2 regions of the Kocuria sp. KRD140 genome follow, and region 1 is predicted to be linked to the other one. Evidence: riboswitches for the same ligand, from Rfam matches in the RefSeq annotation. Region 1 holds a riboswitch; the other holds the start of a gene.
What was found. Region 1 has a riboswitch for S-adenosylmethionine ahead of J1M36_RS11835 (MetQ/NlpA family ABC transporter substrate-binding protein). Riboswitches for the same ligand answer to the same signal wherever they lie in the genome.
Positions count from the first base shown of each region.

Region 1 (7,476 bases):
TGATCCTTCCGGGCAAGCAGGGTGGCGGGATCATCGTCACCATCATCCTCGGCATCGTGGGGGCCTTCCTGGGCGGCTGGCTGGGTAGCTTCATCCCCGGCCTGAGCGACGGGATCAACAGCTTCAGCATCGGCACGATCATCACGTCCGTGATCGGCGCGATCATCGTGCTGCTCATCTACGGCGCCGTCGTCGGCCGCCGTCGCTGAATCATCCGCGGGTCCTGAACGGGCCATCCACACAAGGGCGTCACCTCCGGGTGGCGCCCTTGTCGTATCTCCCGTGTCGTGCGTCCGGAGTCGTGTGCTCGGTGCCGTGCGTGCGGGGTGCGGCGCTCACGCGATACTGGGGTCATGACTTCCTCCACCGGCATGACCCCCGATCTCGACTCCGCCACCCGGCAGGCCCCCCGGCGCCTCGTGATCCTGGGGTCCACGGGATCCATCGGGACGCAGGCGCTCGACGTCGTGTCCGAGGCCGCGGGGCTGCGCCGGCCCGTCTCGGATGCCACCCACGAGCCCTTCGAGGTCGTGGCGCTCGCCGCGGGCGCGGGTCACCTCGAGCTGCTCGCTCAGCAGGCCGTGACGTTCGGTGTCCGTGCGGTGGGCACGAGCGGTACGGCGGACGACGCCACCCGGTTGCGTGAGCTGATCGCGGACCGGTCACGCGCGGCGTCGTCGGCGGCACCCGAGGTCCTGTATGGGCCGGACGCTGCAACCCGGATCGCGCAGTGGGAGGGTTCGGACCTCGTGCTGAACGGGATCACCGGGAGCATCGGGCTCGCACCCACCCTGGCGGCGCTGGGAGCGGGTCGGCGGGTGGCGCTCGCGAACAAGGAGTCCCTGATCGCGGGCGGTCCGCTCGTGTTGCGCGCAGCGGCGGACACGGGCCTCGAGGACGCGCTGATCCCCGTGGACTCCGAACACTCGGCGATCGCCCAGGCCCTGCGCTCCGGGACGGCCTCCGAGGTGCGTCGGCTCGTGCTCACGGCGTCCGGCGGACCGTTCCGCGGCATGACGCGCGAGCAGCTCACGCGTGTGACACCCGAACAGGCCCTGCAGCACCCCACGTGGGACATGGGGGTCATGGTCACCACGAACTCCGCGACCATGGTCAACAAGGCACTGGAGGTGCTCGAGGCGAGCCTACTGTTCGACGTCCCCCTGGACCGGATCGACGTCACGGTGCATCCGCAATCGGTCGTGCACTCCATGGTGGAGTTCGTGGACGGATCCACCCTGGCGCAGGCGTCCCCGCCGGACATGCGCCTGCCCATCGCGCTCGGAATCGGCTGGCCCCACCGCGTGACCGGCGCCGCCGCGGGGTGCGACTGGACCCGGGCCGCACAGTGGACGTTCGAACCGCTCGATTCGCAGGCGTTCCCCGCCGTGGAGCTCATGAAGCACGCGGGTTCGCGCGGCGGGACGTGGCCCGCGGTGTTCAACGCCGCCAACGAGCAGGCCGTGCACGCGTTCCACCGCGGGGCGCTCGGCTTCACGCAGATCGTGGACATGGTCGAGCGTGTGCTGGAGGATCACGACGGCGTCACGCGGCCCACCCTCGAGGACGTCCTGGGGGCGGAGGAGTGGGCCCGGGCCCGCGCGGACGAACGTATCGCCGGGATGGCATAGGGCCCTTCCGGCGGTCGCCGGCCCATGGCAGGGCCGTGCTAAAATTCCGAGTGGATGACGAGATCCGGCGCGTAGCTCTGGCTGGCCGGACGGCAACCCTCTCCCGTAGCGGGGTGCCCCAGATGACCATCCGGTCGCGGTTGCAACAGATCACGGCAAGTGCGGTTCCCCGGAAATCAGCACGTGCCCGTCCCGTGTGCCCTCATCCAGGGGGGACTGTTCGCCCCGCGAGTCCCCGTCACAGACCCCTGGAAAGGCATGATCATGCGAACCAAGCGTTTGATTCCCGTCGTGTTGGCCACCACCCTGGGCCTCACCCTCACCGCGTGCGGCGGCGGCTCCGACAACTCGGACCCGGCCGCGGACGGCAAGATCACCGTCGGGATCGTGGGCTCGACCCCCGTGCAGGACGCGTTGAAGCAGGTCGCCGCGGACAACGACATCACGGTCGAGTACGTGGACTTCAGTGACTACAGCCAGCCGAACCCCGCTCTGAAGAGCGGTGACATCGACATGAACTGGTTCCAGCACATCGCGTACCTCGCCGATTACAACAACAACTCCGGGGACACCATCACTCCCGTGGGCTCCACGTCCATCTTCCCGCTGGGGCTGTACTCCAAGAGCGTGAAATCCGTGGGTGACTTCAAGCAGGGTGACGAGATCGCCGTGCCGAACGACTCGATCAACCTGTCCCGCGCCCTGAACCTCTTGCACCAGCAGGGTCTCGTGGAGTTCACCAAGGACACGATCGCCCCCACCGAGCAGGACATCGACACTGCCAAGTCCAAGGTCACGGTCCGCCCGGTCTCCGCCGAGCAGACCGTGCTGTCCATGGACTCAGTGGCCGCCTCCGTGGTCAACAACGACTTCCTGGACCGCGCGAACATCGATCCCAAGTCCGCGCTGGCTCAGGACGATCCCACCGCGGACAGCGCCAAGGTGTACGACAACCTCTTCGCCGCGACCGAGGCGAACGCGGACAACGAGACCCTGAAGAAGGTCGCGAGCTTCTACTACGACGACAAGGTCCAGGAGGCGGAGAAGACCGAGACCAAGGGCACCGCGGTGCCCACCAAGGTGGATCAGCAGGAGCTCAAGGACTTGCTGGCCCGCTACTCGCAGGACCTCAAGGAGCAGACCAAGTGAGCCCGTCCGCCACGGCGGACACCCTGGTCAGTTTCCGGGACGTGAGCAAGGTCTTCGTCACGGGGTCCAAACGCCGCCCGCGCACCGTGACCGCGGTGGACTCCGTGGACCTGGACATCCGCCGCGGTGAGATCTTCGCGGTGATCGGCTACTCGGGGGCGGGCAAGTCCACCCTCGTGCGGCTGATCAACGGCCTGGAACCGATCTCGTCCGGGACGCTCGAGGTCGCCGGTAACCGTGTGGACGGGCGCAGCGAGTCCCAGCTGGCGCCCATCCGCCGCAAGATCGGGATGATCTTCCAGCAGTTCAACCTGTTCACGTCACGCACCGTGGCGGGCAACATCGAGTACCCGCTCAAGCGTGCCGGGTGGAAGCCCGAGGAACGCAAGGCGCGGGTCGCGGAACTGTTGGAGTTCGTGGGCTTGACCGAGCGCGCCGGGAACTACCCCGAGCAGCTCTCGGGTGGTCAGAAGCAGCGCGTGGGGATCGCCCGCGCGCTCGCGAGCAATCCCGAACTGCTGCTCGCGGACGAGTCCACCTCGGCGTTGGACCCGGAGACCACCCAGGAGGTCCTGGGTCTGCTCAAGCGCGTCAACCGTGAGCTGGGGATCACCATCGTGTTGATCACCCACGAGATGGACGTGGTGCGGGCCACCGCGGACCGCGTGGCCGTGATGGACAGCGGTCGGGTGGTGGAGACCGGGACCACCGCGGAGGTCTTCGCCCACCCGCGGGCGCAGACCACGCGCAAGTTCGTCTCCTCGGTCACGCGCACCGTGCCGCGCGCGGACGAGATCGAGAAGCTGCGCCGGGAACACCCCGGGCGGCTCGTGCTGGTGGACGTCACCGACCAGAACCGGATCGGGGACGTGCTCTCGGACGCCGCCCGTGACGGTGTCAGCTTCAACATTGCCTTCGGGGGGATCTCCATCCTGCAGTCACAGTCCTTCGGAACGCTCACGCTGTCCCTGACCGGTTCGGACGAGTCCGTGGACCGCGCCGTCGAGAGTCTGCGCGCCGTCACCACGGTGCGGGAGGTGAGTGAGTGATGGAGTGGTCTGCTCTGGGCCCGCAGTTGTTGGACGCAACCGGGCAGACGCTGTATATGGTCTCCGTGACCCTCGTGCTGGCCGGGCTCATCGGCCTGGCCGTGGGCATGGGGCTCTACGTGACCCGGCGGGGCAGCATCCTGGAGAACGGTCCACTGTTCACCGCGCTGAACCTCCTGGTGAACTTCGTGCGTCCCATCCCGTTCATCATCCTGCTGGCCGCCCTGGGTCAGGTCACGGAATCGGTCGTGGGCACGCGCCTGGGCCCCAACGCCGCGATCTTCACCATGACCATCGGCGCTACGTTCGCGGTGGCCCGCATCGTGGAGCAGAACCTCATGACGGTGGATCCCGGGGTGATCGAGGCCGCGCGGTCCATGGGGGTCTCGCGCTGGAAGATCATCACCACGGTGATCCTGCCGGAGGCGCTCGGCCCGCTCGTGTTGGGGTACACGTTCCTGGTCATCGGCATCACGGACATGTCCGCGATGGCCGGTGCGATCGGTGCCGGTGGTCTGGGTGACTTCGCGTTGCGCCTGGGCTATCAGCGCTTCAACGACCAGGTCACGTGGGCCGCGGTGATCGTGATCATCATCCTGGTCCAGCTCGTGCAGTTCTTCGGCAACTGGCTCGCGCGCAGGATCATGCGCCGCTGACGCTCACGCGCCCCGTACCATGGCGACGCCGCCCCTGGAACATTCCGGGGGCGGCGTCGTGTTCGGCGCATCACGTGCGGCTGTAGCACGTGGGAGGAGTGGGGCACAATGGACAGTGCAACATCGCGGGGCGCGCGTCACGGGCCCCGGACGCCACTTCCTTGGGAGGCAATTCGTGACCTCGGTCAATCTCGGTATGCCCGCCGCGCCCCAACCGGTGCTCTCGCCCCGGCGCAAGACCCGCCAGATCCAGGTGGGTGCGGTGGGTGTGGGGTCGGAGCACCCGATCAGCGTCCAGTCGATGACCACGACCCCCACCACGGACATCAACGCCACGCTGCAGCAGATCGCCGAGCTCAACGCCGCCGGTTGCGACATCGTGCGCGTGGCGTGCCCGTCCCAGGACGACGCCGACGCCCTGCCCATCATCGCCATGAAGTCCCCGATCCCGGTGATCGCGGACATCCACTTCCAGCCCAAGTACGTCTACGCCGCGATCGACGCCGGGTGCGCCGGTGTGCGCGTGAACCCGGGCAACATCCGCAAGTTCGACGACCAGATCGAGGGCATCTCCCGTGCGGCGGAGGCCGCGGGCGTGTCCATCCGGATCGGCGTGAACGCGGGCTCCCTGGACAAGCGCCTGCTGCAGAAGTACGGCAAGGCCACCCCGGAGGCGCTCGTGGAGTCCGCCGTGTGGGAGGCCTCGCTGTTCGAGGAGCACGACTTCCACGACTTCAAGATCTCCGTCAAGCACAACGACCCCGTGACCATGGTGCGCGCCTACCAGTTGCTTGCCGAGCGCGGGGACTGGCCGCTGCACCTGGGTGTCACGGAGGCCGGCCCGGCCCTGCAGGGCACCGTCAAGTCCGCGACCGCCTTCGGCATCCTGCTCGGTCAGGGCATCGGGGACACCATCCGCGTGTCCCTGTCCGCGCCTCCGGTCGAAGAGGTCAAGGTGGGCAATCAGATCCTGCAGTCGCTTGGGCTGCGCCCGCGCAAGCTCGAGATCGTCTCGTGCCCCTCGTGCGGGCGCGCGCAGGTGGACGTCTACAAGCTCGCCGAGGAGGTCAACGAGGGCCTGGCACACCTGACCGTGCCGCTGCGCGTGGCCGTGATGGGCTGCGTCGTCAACGGCCCGGGAGAAGCCCGCGAAGCGGACCTGGGCGTGGCCTCGGGCAACGGTAAGGGCCAGATCTTCGTGCGCGGTGAGGTCATCAAGACCGTTCCCGAGGACCAGATCGTGGAGACCCTGCTCGCCCAGGCCAATGAGATGGCCGAGAGCATGGAATTGGACGAGAACGGCCAGCCGGTCGAGGGCGCGCCGGTTGTGACCGCCGGGTGATCCTGCGCCGCGCCCCGCGGGTGCTCTCACCCGCCGCCGTGAACCAGTCGGCACTGGACCGCCTGCTGGCGCGGCACGCGGTGTCCGGGGTGTTCGTCGCGGCGCACGTGGCCCGGATCCGGGCCGCCCGCGGTCGGCGGCAGCCGCCCGTGATCGGTGTGGTGGACTCCTCCGGCGAGCTCGTGGGCGCGTGCTGGGCGGGAACCAACGTGGTCCCCGTGGTGCTCGACCGGACCGGGACGGACCTCGTCGCGGACGTCCTGGCCCGCGGCGGCCCCCGCTTCGCCTCGTTCTTCGGTCCCGCTGATCCCGTGCTCGGACTGTGGGAACGATTGCGGGACACGTGGCCCGAACCCTTCGACGTCCGTCCCGTGCAACCGCTACTCGTGATGGACCGTGATCCCGCACCCGAGTTGTTCACGGGGCCCGCCCGCGATGTGCGATGGGCGCAGGACGAGGACTTCCCTCGCGTGCTGCCCGCGGCCGCGGCCATGTTCACCGAGGAAGTGGGGTACTCCCCCTTCACCACCGGGGCGGAGGGTTACCGCCAGCGAGTACGCTCCCTCGTGCGCGATCGCAGGACCGCGGTGCTCACCGACGAGCACGGCACCGTGATCTTCAAGGCGGACATCGGGTCGCTGCACGGGTCCGTGTGCCAGATCCAGGGCGTGTGGGTGGACCCCGAGTACCGGGGGAGGGGACTGGCCGTGCCGTGTATGGCCGCGACCGTGGCGCTCGCCCGGCAGTACGTCCCGACCGTGAGCCTCTACGTGAACTCGTTCAACGCACCCGCCCTGGCCACATACCGCCGAGTGGGTTTCCGGCGGCACGGGGATTTCGCCACGGTCCTCCTGTGAGCCCCCGGGCCCGGCGTGCGCCGGTGCCGCTCAGCGATAGACTCGCGGGGATACCCGCCGCTTCGATCGATCCCTTCACGGGTGGATAGGATCCCTTCATGCCCCTTCGCCTGAGTTCCTTGTTCCTGCGCACGCTGCGCGAAGACCCCGTGGACGCAGACGTGGACAGCCACAAGCTCCTGGTGCGCGCCGGGTACATCCGCCGCGCGGCGCCCGGGATCTACACGTGGTTGCCCCTGGGGCTGAACGTCCTGGGGAAGGTCGAGCGGATCGTGCGCGAGGAGATGAACGCGATCGGCGCCCAGGAGGTGCACTTCCCGGCGCTGTTGCCGCGCGAACCCTACGAGGCCACCAACCGCTGGACCGAGTACGGTGAGAACCTCTTCCGGCTGCAGGACCGCAAGGGCGCGGACTACCTGCTCGCGCCCACGCACGAGGAGATGTTCACGCTGCTCGTGAAGGATCTTTACTCGTCCTACAAGGACCTCCCGGTCTCGCTGTACCAGATCCAGACCAAGTACCGGGACGAAGCCCGCCCCCGCGCGGGTCTGCTGCGCGGGCGGGAGTTCATCATGAAGGACTCCTACTCGTTCGACATCGACGACGCGGGGTTGGACGAGTCCTACGCTAAGCACCGCGCGGCGTACGTGCGGATCTTCGAACGCCTCGGCCTGCCGGTCGTGGCCGTGTCCGCGACCTCGGGGGCCATGGGCGGATCCCGGTCCGAGGAGTTCATGCACCCCTCGTCCGTGGGTGAGGACACCTTCGTGCGCTCGGCTGGAGGCTACGCCG
Region 1 covers NZ_JABFAW010000009.1:684,790-692,265, forward strand. Annotated here, with positions in the region: gene J1M36_RS11825 (GlsB/YeaQ/YmgE family stress response membrane protein) at 1-209, shown strand, start outside; gene dxr (1-deoxy-D-xylulose-5-phosphate reductoisomerase) at 372-1,631, shown strand; SAM riboswitch class IV at 1,685-1,799, shown strand; gene J1M36_RS11835 (MetQ/NlpA family ABC transporter substrate-binding protein) at 1,896-2,780, shown strand; gene J1M36_RS11840 (methionine ABC transporter ATP-binding protein) at 2,777-3,829, shown strand; gene J1M36_RS11845 (methionine ABC transporter permease) at 3,829-4,485, shown strand; gene ispG (flavodoxin-dependent (E)-4-hydroxy-3-methylbut-2-enyl-diphosphate synthase) at 4,661-5,827, shown strand; gene J1M36_RS11855 (GNAT family N-acetyltransferase) at 5,824-6,684, shown strand; gene J1M36_RS11860 (proline--tRNA ligase) at 6,783-7,476, shown strand, end outside.

Region 2 (7,476 bases), on a different contig from region 1:
CGATCGGGCCGATCTCCCGGGCCACGTGCGCGCGCAGCTCCTCGCGGACCTCGTCCGCGGACAGCGATTGCGCATCCGCCGTGAGCACCACGCACGCCAAAATGGCGTGGCCCGTTACCGCGTCGCGGATCGGGGTGGCCCCGGCCTCCACTACGTGGGGGTGGGTCACCAGGGCGGATTCGATCTCGATCGTCGACAACCGGTGCCCGCTCACGTTGATCACGTCGTCCACCCGCCCCAGGATGTAGAGGTCGCCCTCGTCATCGGTGCGTGCGCCGTCCCCGGCCAGGAACCAACCGCGCTCGCCGTAGGCCGCCCAGTAGGAGGACAGGTAGCGCTGCGGATCGCCCCATACCGTGCGGGCCATGGACGGGCCGATCTTGTCGATCACGGCGTAGCCCTGCAGGTTGGGGCCCACTTCCTCACCGGCCTCGTCCAGCACCCGCACAGATACGCCGGGGACCGCACGCGTAGCGCAACCGGGCTTGAGGGAGGTGTGCGCTGCGGCCTCGTCGAACGTGCCGGGAGGGGCGAACTGCGGATCGTGCGGGCGCGGGGATGCGACGCAGGAGCCCGTCTCGGACTGCCACCACGTGTCCACGAAGGGCACCTCGTCGCGGCCGACCTGGGCGCGCAACCAGCGCCACGCCTCCGGGTTGATGGACTCGCCCACGGAGCCGAGCAACCGGATCGAGGAGAGGTTGTAGACCGGGGGCAGCCCCTTGGGGAACGCGCCCATGAGCGAGCGGATCAGGGTGGGTGCCGTGTAGTAGTTGGTCACGCCGTAGCGCTCGATGATCTCGAAGTGGCGGCCGTAATCCGGGGTGTTGGGTGTGCCCTCGTAGATCACCTGGGACACGCCGCTGGCCAGCGGGCCGTAGATCTCGTAGGTGTGCGCGGTGACCCACGCGAGGTCCGCGGTGCACCAGTGCACGGTGGAGTCCACCTTGGCGGGGTCGTTCACGGCGGACAGCTCCTCCGGGCGCAGCACCCCGGACGCGTCGGGCACGTCCGGGAGTAGGTCGAACAGCAGGGCGTGGGTGTATGCCGTCTGCACCATGTATCCGCCCATCGTGTGGACCAGGCCCTTGGGCCTCCCCGTGGTGCCGGACGTGTAGATGATGAACAGGGGCGTCTCCGCGTCGAACGCCTCGGGCTCGTGGACGTCCGAGACGCCCGCGGTGAGCTCGTGCCACCACACGTCACGCCCGGGGGTCCACGGCACGAGTTCCTCGTCCTTGGAATGCAGGCCCCGGGTGCCGCGCGGCAGATCGGTGCGCCCGGGCCGGGACGTGCGGCGCACCACGATCACGTGCTCGATGCTGTTCTCACCGCTGCAGGCCTCGTCCGCATTGGTCTTCACGGGGACGACGGCGCCGCGCCGGTTCTGCCCGTCCGTGGTCACCAGGACCTTGGCTCCGGTGTCCTCGACCCGGAACTTGAGGGCTTCTGCGGAGAACCCGCCGAACACGAGCGAGTGGATCGCCCCGATGCGCGCGCACGCGAGCGTGATGATCACGGTCTCCGGGATGACCGGGAGGTAGATGACCACGCGGTCGCCCTTCTCCACGCCCAGTTGGAGCAGGGCGTTGGCGGCCCTGGATACCTCACGCTGCAGGTCCGCGTAGGTATAGACCAGGCGGTCCCCGGGTTCACCCTCGAAGTACAGGGCCACGTGCTGACCACGCCCGGCTGCCACATGGCGGTCCACGCAGTTGTACGAGACGTTGAGTTTCCCGCCTTCGAACCACGCGATCTCGGGCACGGTGTAAGTGGGGTTGCCGTCGTGGTCCTCACCCGTGCGCTGCGGCTTCTCGAACCGGTGAGCCGTGTGCCACGGCTGCGCCCAGTCCAGCCGCCCGGCCTGCTCGACCCAGAACTGCACCCGGGCGTCGTCGGAGATCAACGCCGGGTTCGGTGTGGGGTGAGCGGGGTCTGAGTACGAGTGCGTGCCGGTCACGAGTCCTCCTGTGATGTCGATCCGAACGGTCGGTGTCTGCAACGGCCGGGCCCCCGGTCGAACGACCGGGCCCCGGTGGAACGGCGGGCGCCGGCGGGAACCGGGCGGGTTGTCACCTGGTTCCGGCCACGCTCCAGCGCCGCTGCGTCCACCGCTCGAAGATGCCGAGCAGGGCGTCCGTGAGCTTGCCCAGCACGGCCAGCAACACGATCGCGAGCAGCAACCGGTCCGTGCGGCCGTTGTTCTGCGAATCGGTGAGCAGGAACCCCAGGCCCATGGAGGAGCCCAATAGTTCCGCGGCCACCAGGAACAACCACGCCTGGGCCAGGGCCAGGCGCAGCCCGGAGATCACGGAGGGCAGCACCGCGGGCAACTGCACGGTGGTGAAGAGTTTGACCCCGCGCAGCCCGAAGGACCGTGCGGCTTCGATCAGGTGCCGGTCCACGTGGCGCAGCGCGGCGGACACCGTGGTGTACACCGGGAAGAAGGCGCCGATTGCCACCAGGGTCACCTTGGAGTTCTCCCCGATCCCGATCCACAGCAATAGCAGCGGCACCCACGCCAGGGACGGCACGGCGCGCAGCGCGCCGATCGTAGGCGAGCCGATGGCCCGCGCCCACGGGGAGAGCCCCAGCAACGCGCCGAGCAACAGCCCGAGCCCACTGCCGATCAGGAAGCCCACGATCACGCGCTGCGTGGAGATCCCCACGTGCAACCACAGGTCACCGCTGCGCAGCAGCTCCCATCCCGCGGCGAGCACCGCGGACGGGCGCGGCAACTGCACGGGGGAGAAGGTCCCGTTCGTGGAGAGGGTGTGCCACGCGAGCACCAGCAGTACGGGCAGGACGATCCCGATCAGCCCCAGGGCCCAAGGATTGCGCAGCGCGCTGGGACGCGTGCGGGAATCCGCCGCGGCAGGGGTGTCTGATGGGGCTGCGACGTCGCCGGGCGCCACCGCGCCCGCCTCGTGGCGTCCGTTGTCGTCGGACAGTGTGGCCACCGCAGTGACGCCAGCTGCTTCGGAGGACGCGCCGTCCGAGGACCGCGGTGCGGCGGAGGAGGTGTCGTGAGTGCTCATGAGGACTGCTTCCCTTCGATCACCTGGGCCACGGCGGCCGCATCGGCGTGTTGTGCGTAGTGCTGCTCCACGATGTTCGCGAGCGCCTCGTCCACGTCCTGCTGCGAGGAGACATCCCCGGATTCCACCAGGATGGGCCCGACCCGCTCGAGCACCGCGAGCTGTTCGGGGCCCGGAACGGGGTCGATGTCCAGGTGGGTGCGCTGCCAGACCCGCCGGGCGGTGTCGCGATCGATGCTCGCGCCTTCCGCGAGGATCGCGATCCCCTCCTCCGGGTGCTGCAGCGCCCACTGCCGCGCGTAGGCGTACGTGTTCACCACGTCCTGCGCACCCGTGGGGTTCAGCTGCAGGAACACCTCCCGCGCGTTGAGGAACCCGTACGTGTTGAACTCCAACTGCCGGTGGAACAGCACGTCCCCCGCCTTCTCCGCGGCGGCCATCACGGGGTCCAGTCCGGACCATGCGGCCACCTGACCGGTGTCCAGCGCGGTGCGCCCGTCCGCGTGCTGCAGGTTCACCACGGTGACGTCCTGTGCGCTCATGCCCGCCGCGCCGAGGGACTGCAGGAGGAAGAAGTACGGATCCGTGCCCTTCGTCGCGGCCACGGACGTGCCCGCGAGGTCCGCCACGGTGCGCACGGGGGAGTCCGGGGTGCGCACGAGCGCGGACCACTCGGGCTGTGAGAACAGGTCGATCGTCCTGATCGGCGAGCGGTTGGCACGCGCGAGCAGTGCGGCGGAACCTGCCGTGGAGCCCACGTCCACGACCCCGGCGCGTAGCGACTCGTTGGCCTTGTTGGAACCGGCCGAGTACACCCACGTCACGGTCTGGCCGTGGGCCCCGGCGACCTTCTCGAGCCAGCCCTTGGCCTTGATGATCAGGGACAGCGGGTTGTAGGTCGCGTAGTCCAGGTAGATCTCGTGCGCGGAACCGCCGGCCACACCGCGGCCTGGACCTTCGCCCTCCATGACGCATCCGCTCAGGGGCAGCGCCAGCGCGGACAGGCCGAGTGCCTGCAGTGCGCGGCGTCGGGACAACTGCGCCATGCGCTCAGCGCTCCACGCCGAGCAGGGCCAACAGGTGGGCGCGCAGCGCGGTGATCTCACTGTCCTCGCGGGAGCGCGGGCGGGCCAGCTCGGGGGAGATGATCTCGGCGATGGTCGCGGGGCCCGTGGCCGTTTCGCGCGCGAGCACCACCACGTGATCGGAGAGCACCAGGGCTTCCTCGACGTCGTGGGTGACCATGAGCACGGTCGTGGGATCGGCGCGGTGCACGTCCAGCAGCAGATCCTGCATCCTGATCCGGGTCAGGGCGTCCAGGGCCCCGAAGGGCTCGTCCAACAGCAGGACCCGCGGGTTCCGTGCCAGGGCCCGGGCGAGGGATGCGCGCTGTGCCATGCCCCCGGAGATCTCCGAGGGACGGTGATTCGCGTGGTGGGACAGGCCGACGAGCTCCAACAGCTGCGCCACCCGCCGCTTCCCTTCCCGGGCGGGAGTCCCGTGGGGCAGACCCAGTGCCACGTTGCGTGCCACGCTGCGCCACGGCAGCAACCGCGGTTCCTGGAAGCCGACGGCGCAGCGCGGGTCGATCTCGCGCACCACCGAGTCGTCGATCCGGACTTCGCCCTCGCTCGCCGTGCCGAGCCCGGCCACGGCGCGTAGCAGGGTGGACTTGCCGCACCCCGAGGGGCCCAGGACGGAGACGATCTCGCCCGGACGCACCGTGAAGGTCACGTCCCTCAGGACCTCGTGGACATGCGCTCCGTGGTGTGCGGGGAAGGACTTGCCGACCCGGTCGAAGGTGACCGCCGCGGCGTCGACGGCAGATTCCGGGCGCGTGAGGATATGGCTCAATTCATCAACTCCATCGTTCCTGGCATTAGCACCTTGCCCGCGTGGGGCTGGTTGCTGCGACGTCAACGAGCCAGGTCTCTCAGCCGCTCCGGATGGGAACCACACCATTGAACGGGCCGGGAGCCCGCGGGTGCAAATCGTGTGACGCGCCGGGGCGCCGTCGTGACGTGCCGTAACCCGAGGTGTTTCCGAGGACCGGGGATCCCCGTTAGGATCGATGCCACAACGATCACGAGTGCCGACTTTTAGCCCTGGCTTGTCGGACGGCAACCCTCTCCCGTAGCGGGGTGCCCCAGGTGAGGATCGGGCCGCATGACACACCGCATGCGGCAAGTACGGCGCCACACAAGCGCGCTGGACCCGCAAGGTAGGCCGCCGTAGGTGGTGCACGGGGCGCGGGTCGTGTTCCTGCTGAGGGGCTGACCGAGATGAGCAAACGGATTTCCGTCAACGCGTTCGACATGACCTGCGTGGATCACCAGAGCTTCGGGTTGTGGCGCCACCCGCGGTCCCGGGCCACCGAGTACAACACCATCGAGTACTGGACGGAGCTGGCCAAGCTGCTGGAGCGGGGCAAGTTCGACGCCCTGTTCCTTGCGGACGTGGTGGGCATCTACGACATCTACAAGAACTCCGCGGCTCCGGCCGTGCGTGACGGGGCCCAGGTCCCGGTCAACGACCCGTTCATGCAGGTCTCGGCCATGGCCGCCGTGACCGAGCACCTGGGCTTCGGCGTCACGAGCGCGGTGACCTACGAGCAGCCCTACACCCTGGCCCGCAAGTACGCCACACTGGATCACCTCACCAAGGGCCGCGTGGGATTCAACGTGGTGACCTCCTACCTTCCGTCCGCTGCGGAGAACCAGGGCCTGCCGCGCCAGATTGAGCACGATACGCGCTACGAGATCGCGGAGGAGTTCCTGGACGTGTGCTACAAGCTCTGGGAGGGCTCGTGGGAGGAGGACGCTGTGGTTCAGAACCGTGAGACGGGTGTCTACGCGGATCCCACCAAGGTCCATCCCATCCGGCACAGCGGGGAGCACTTCACGGTTCCCGGAGCGGGGCTCACGGCACCGTCCCCGCAGCGCACACCGCTGATCTTCCAGGCCGGCGCGTCCTCGCGCGGGCAGGCGTTCGCGGGTAAGCACGCGGAAGCCGTGTTCATCGGCGGGTTGCGCCCGGACCTCACGCGTTTCGTGACTGACAAGATCCGCGACCGGGCTCAGGCCGAGGGCCGCAGCCGTGATGACGTCAAGATCTACGCGATGCTCTCCGTGGTCGTCGCGGACACGGACGAGCAGGCCCAGGAGAAGTACCGCGATTACCTGCAATACGTGGACCTGGAGGCCTCCCAGGCGATCATCGGTGGGTGGTCCGGCGTGGACCTGTCCCAGTTCGACGAGGACGAGGCCTTGAACTACATCAAGACCGACTCCATCCAGTCCTTCCTGACCCCGTTCACGCTGCAGTCCAAGGACAAGCAGTGGACACGCGAGGAGATCGCCAAGCACTGCGCCTTGGGCGGGATGGGTGCCGTGCTCGTGGGTTCCGCGCAGACCGTCGCGGATCAGCTCGAGACCTGGGTGGACGAGGGCGGCCTGGACGGCATCAACCTGGCCTACCACGTGAGCCCCGGTTCCTTCGAGGACTTCGTCGAGTACGTGGTCCCCGAGTTGCAGAAGCGCGGGCGCTACCGCACCGAGTACGAGGGCACCACCCTGCGCGAGTCCCTCTACGGCGAGGGCCAGCCGCGGGTCAAGGACACCCATCCCGCCGCGGCCTACCGGGGCGCCTTCGCGGGCGCGAGCTCCGTGGCCACGGCCAGCTCGCGCTGAGCCGCCCCGAGCCAGGGGACGACGCAGCGCCGCACCTTCCCGAGGGCACGCGCGACACGCCGCGGCGGCGTTCGCCGAGCACGTGCGGGAGCCCGGACTGTCCTGCCCCGTGGTGGACGGGGGGTGCGGCACGGGACACGCGACCGCGGAGCGCGCACCCGCAGCTGCTGCCGGCGGGCGCTGTGGTGCTGGTGGCGTTCCAGGCCGTGGACGGCGGCCGGCCGGTGGTCTTCTTCGACCATGCGGTGGCGCCCGACTGGCGCTGGCACCCGGACGTGATGGCGGGCCGCCTCTACCGCGCTGGGTTCACGGAGCGGTGGCGCGCAGTGAACCGCCCGGATGCCGAGCACCGTTTCCCAGAGTGTCACCTGCTGACGGTCAAGGAGACGGCCGAGGTACCGTCGGTCCCGGTGGACCGGGGCTGCTCGGCGGGCAGCTGCTGAGCCGACCCGGCGGCCGGGCGGGAGGCCGTGCGAAAGCCGCGGGGTGCCGGGCGGAACGTGCGGGGCACCGCACGACAAGACGGACGATCGGTGGAAGAGGCGGCGGGGAGTGGCAAGGCCAAGGAATGGGGGGTGCTGATGGAGCTGGGCCTGGTCGTGGTGGGCTTCCCGCTGTCGGTGCTGGCTCCCCAGGTGCTGTGACAGGTGTTCGGGGAGCACCAGGCCGTGGGGGCGGTCAGGCTCCTCGCGCAGTTCCTCGGGGTCTGCATGGTCGTCGTGGGGCTCATGCTGGTGGACACGCTGCTG
Region 2 covers NZ_JABFAW010000019.1:13,432-20,907, forward strand. Annotated here, with positions in the region: gene J1M36_RS12255 (AMP-binding protein) at 1-1,960, opposite strand, end outside; gene J1M36_RS12260 (ABC transporter permease) at 2,073-3,038, opposite strand; gene J1M36_RS12265 (aliphatic sulfonate ABC transporter substrate-binding protein) at 3,035-4,084, opposite strand; gene J1M36_RS12270 (ABC transporter ATP-binding protein) at 4,089-4,892, opposite strand; SAM riboswitch class I at 4,900-4,991, opposite strand; SAM riboswitch class IV at 5,120-5,234, shown strand; gene J1M36_RS12275 (LLM class flavin-dependent oxidoreductase) at 5,312-6,727, shown strand; gene J1M36_RS12280 (hypothetical protein) at 6,919-7,170, shown strand; gene J1M36_RS12285 (hypothetical protein) at 7,375-7,476, shown strand, end outside.
Region 2: linked by a shared signal. The riboswitch ahead of J1M36_RS12275 (LLM class flavin-dependent oxidoreductase) and the one ahead of J1M36_RS11835 (MetQ/NlpA family ABC transporter substrate-binding protein) in region 1 are both predicted to bind S-adenosylmethionine.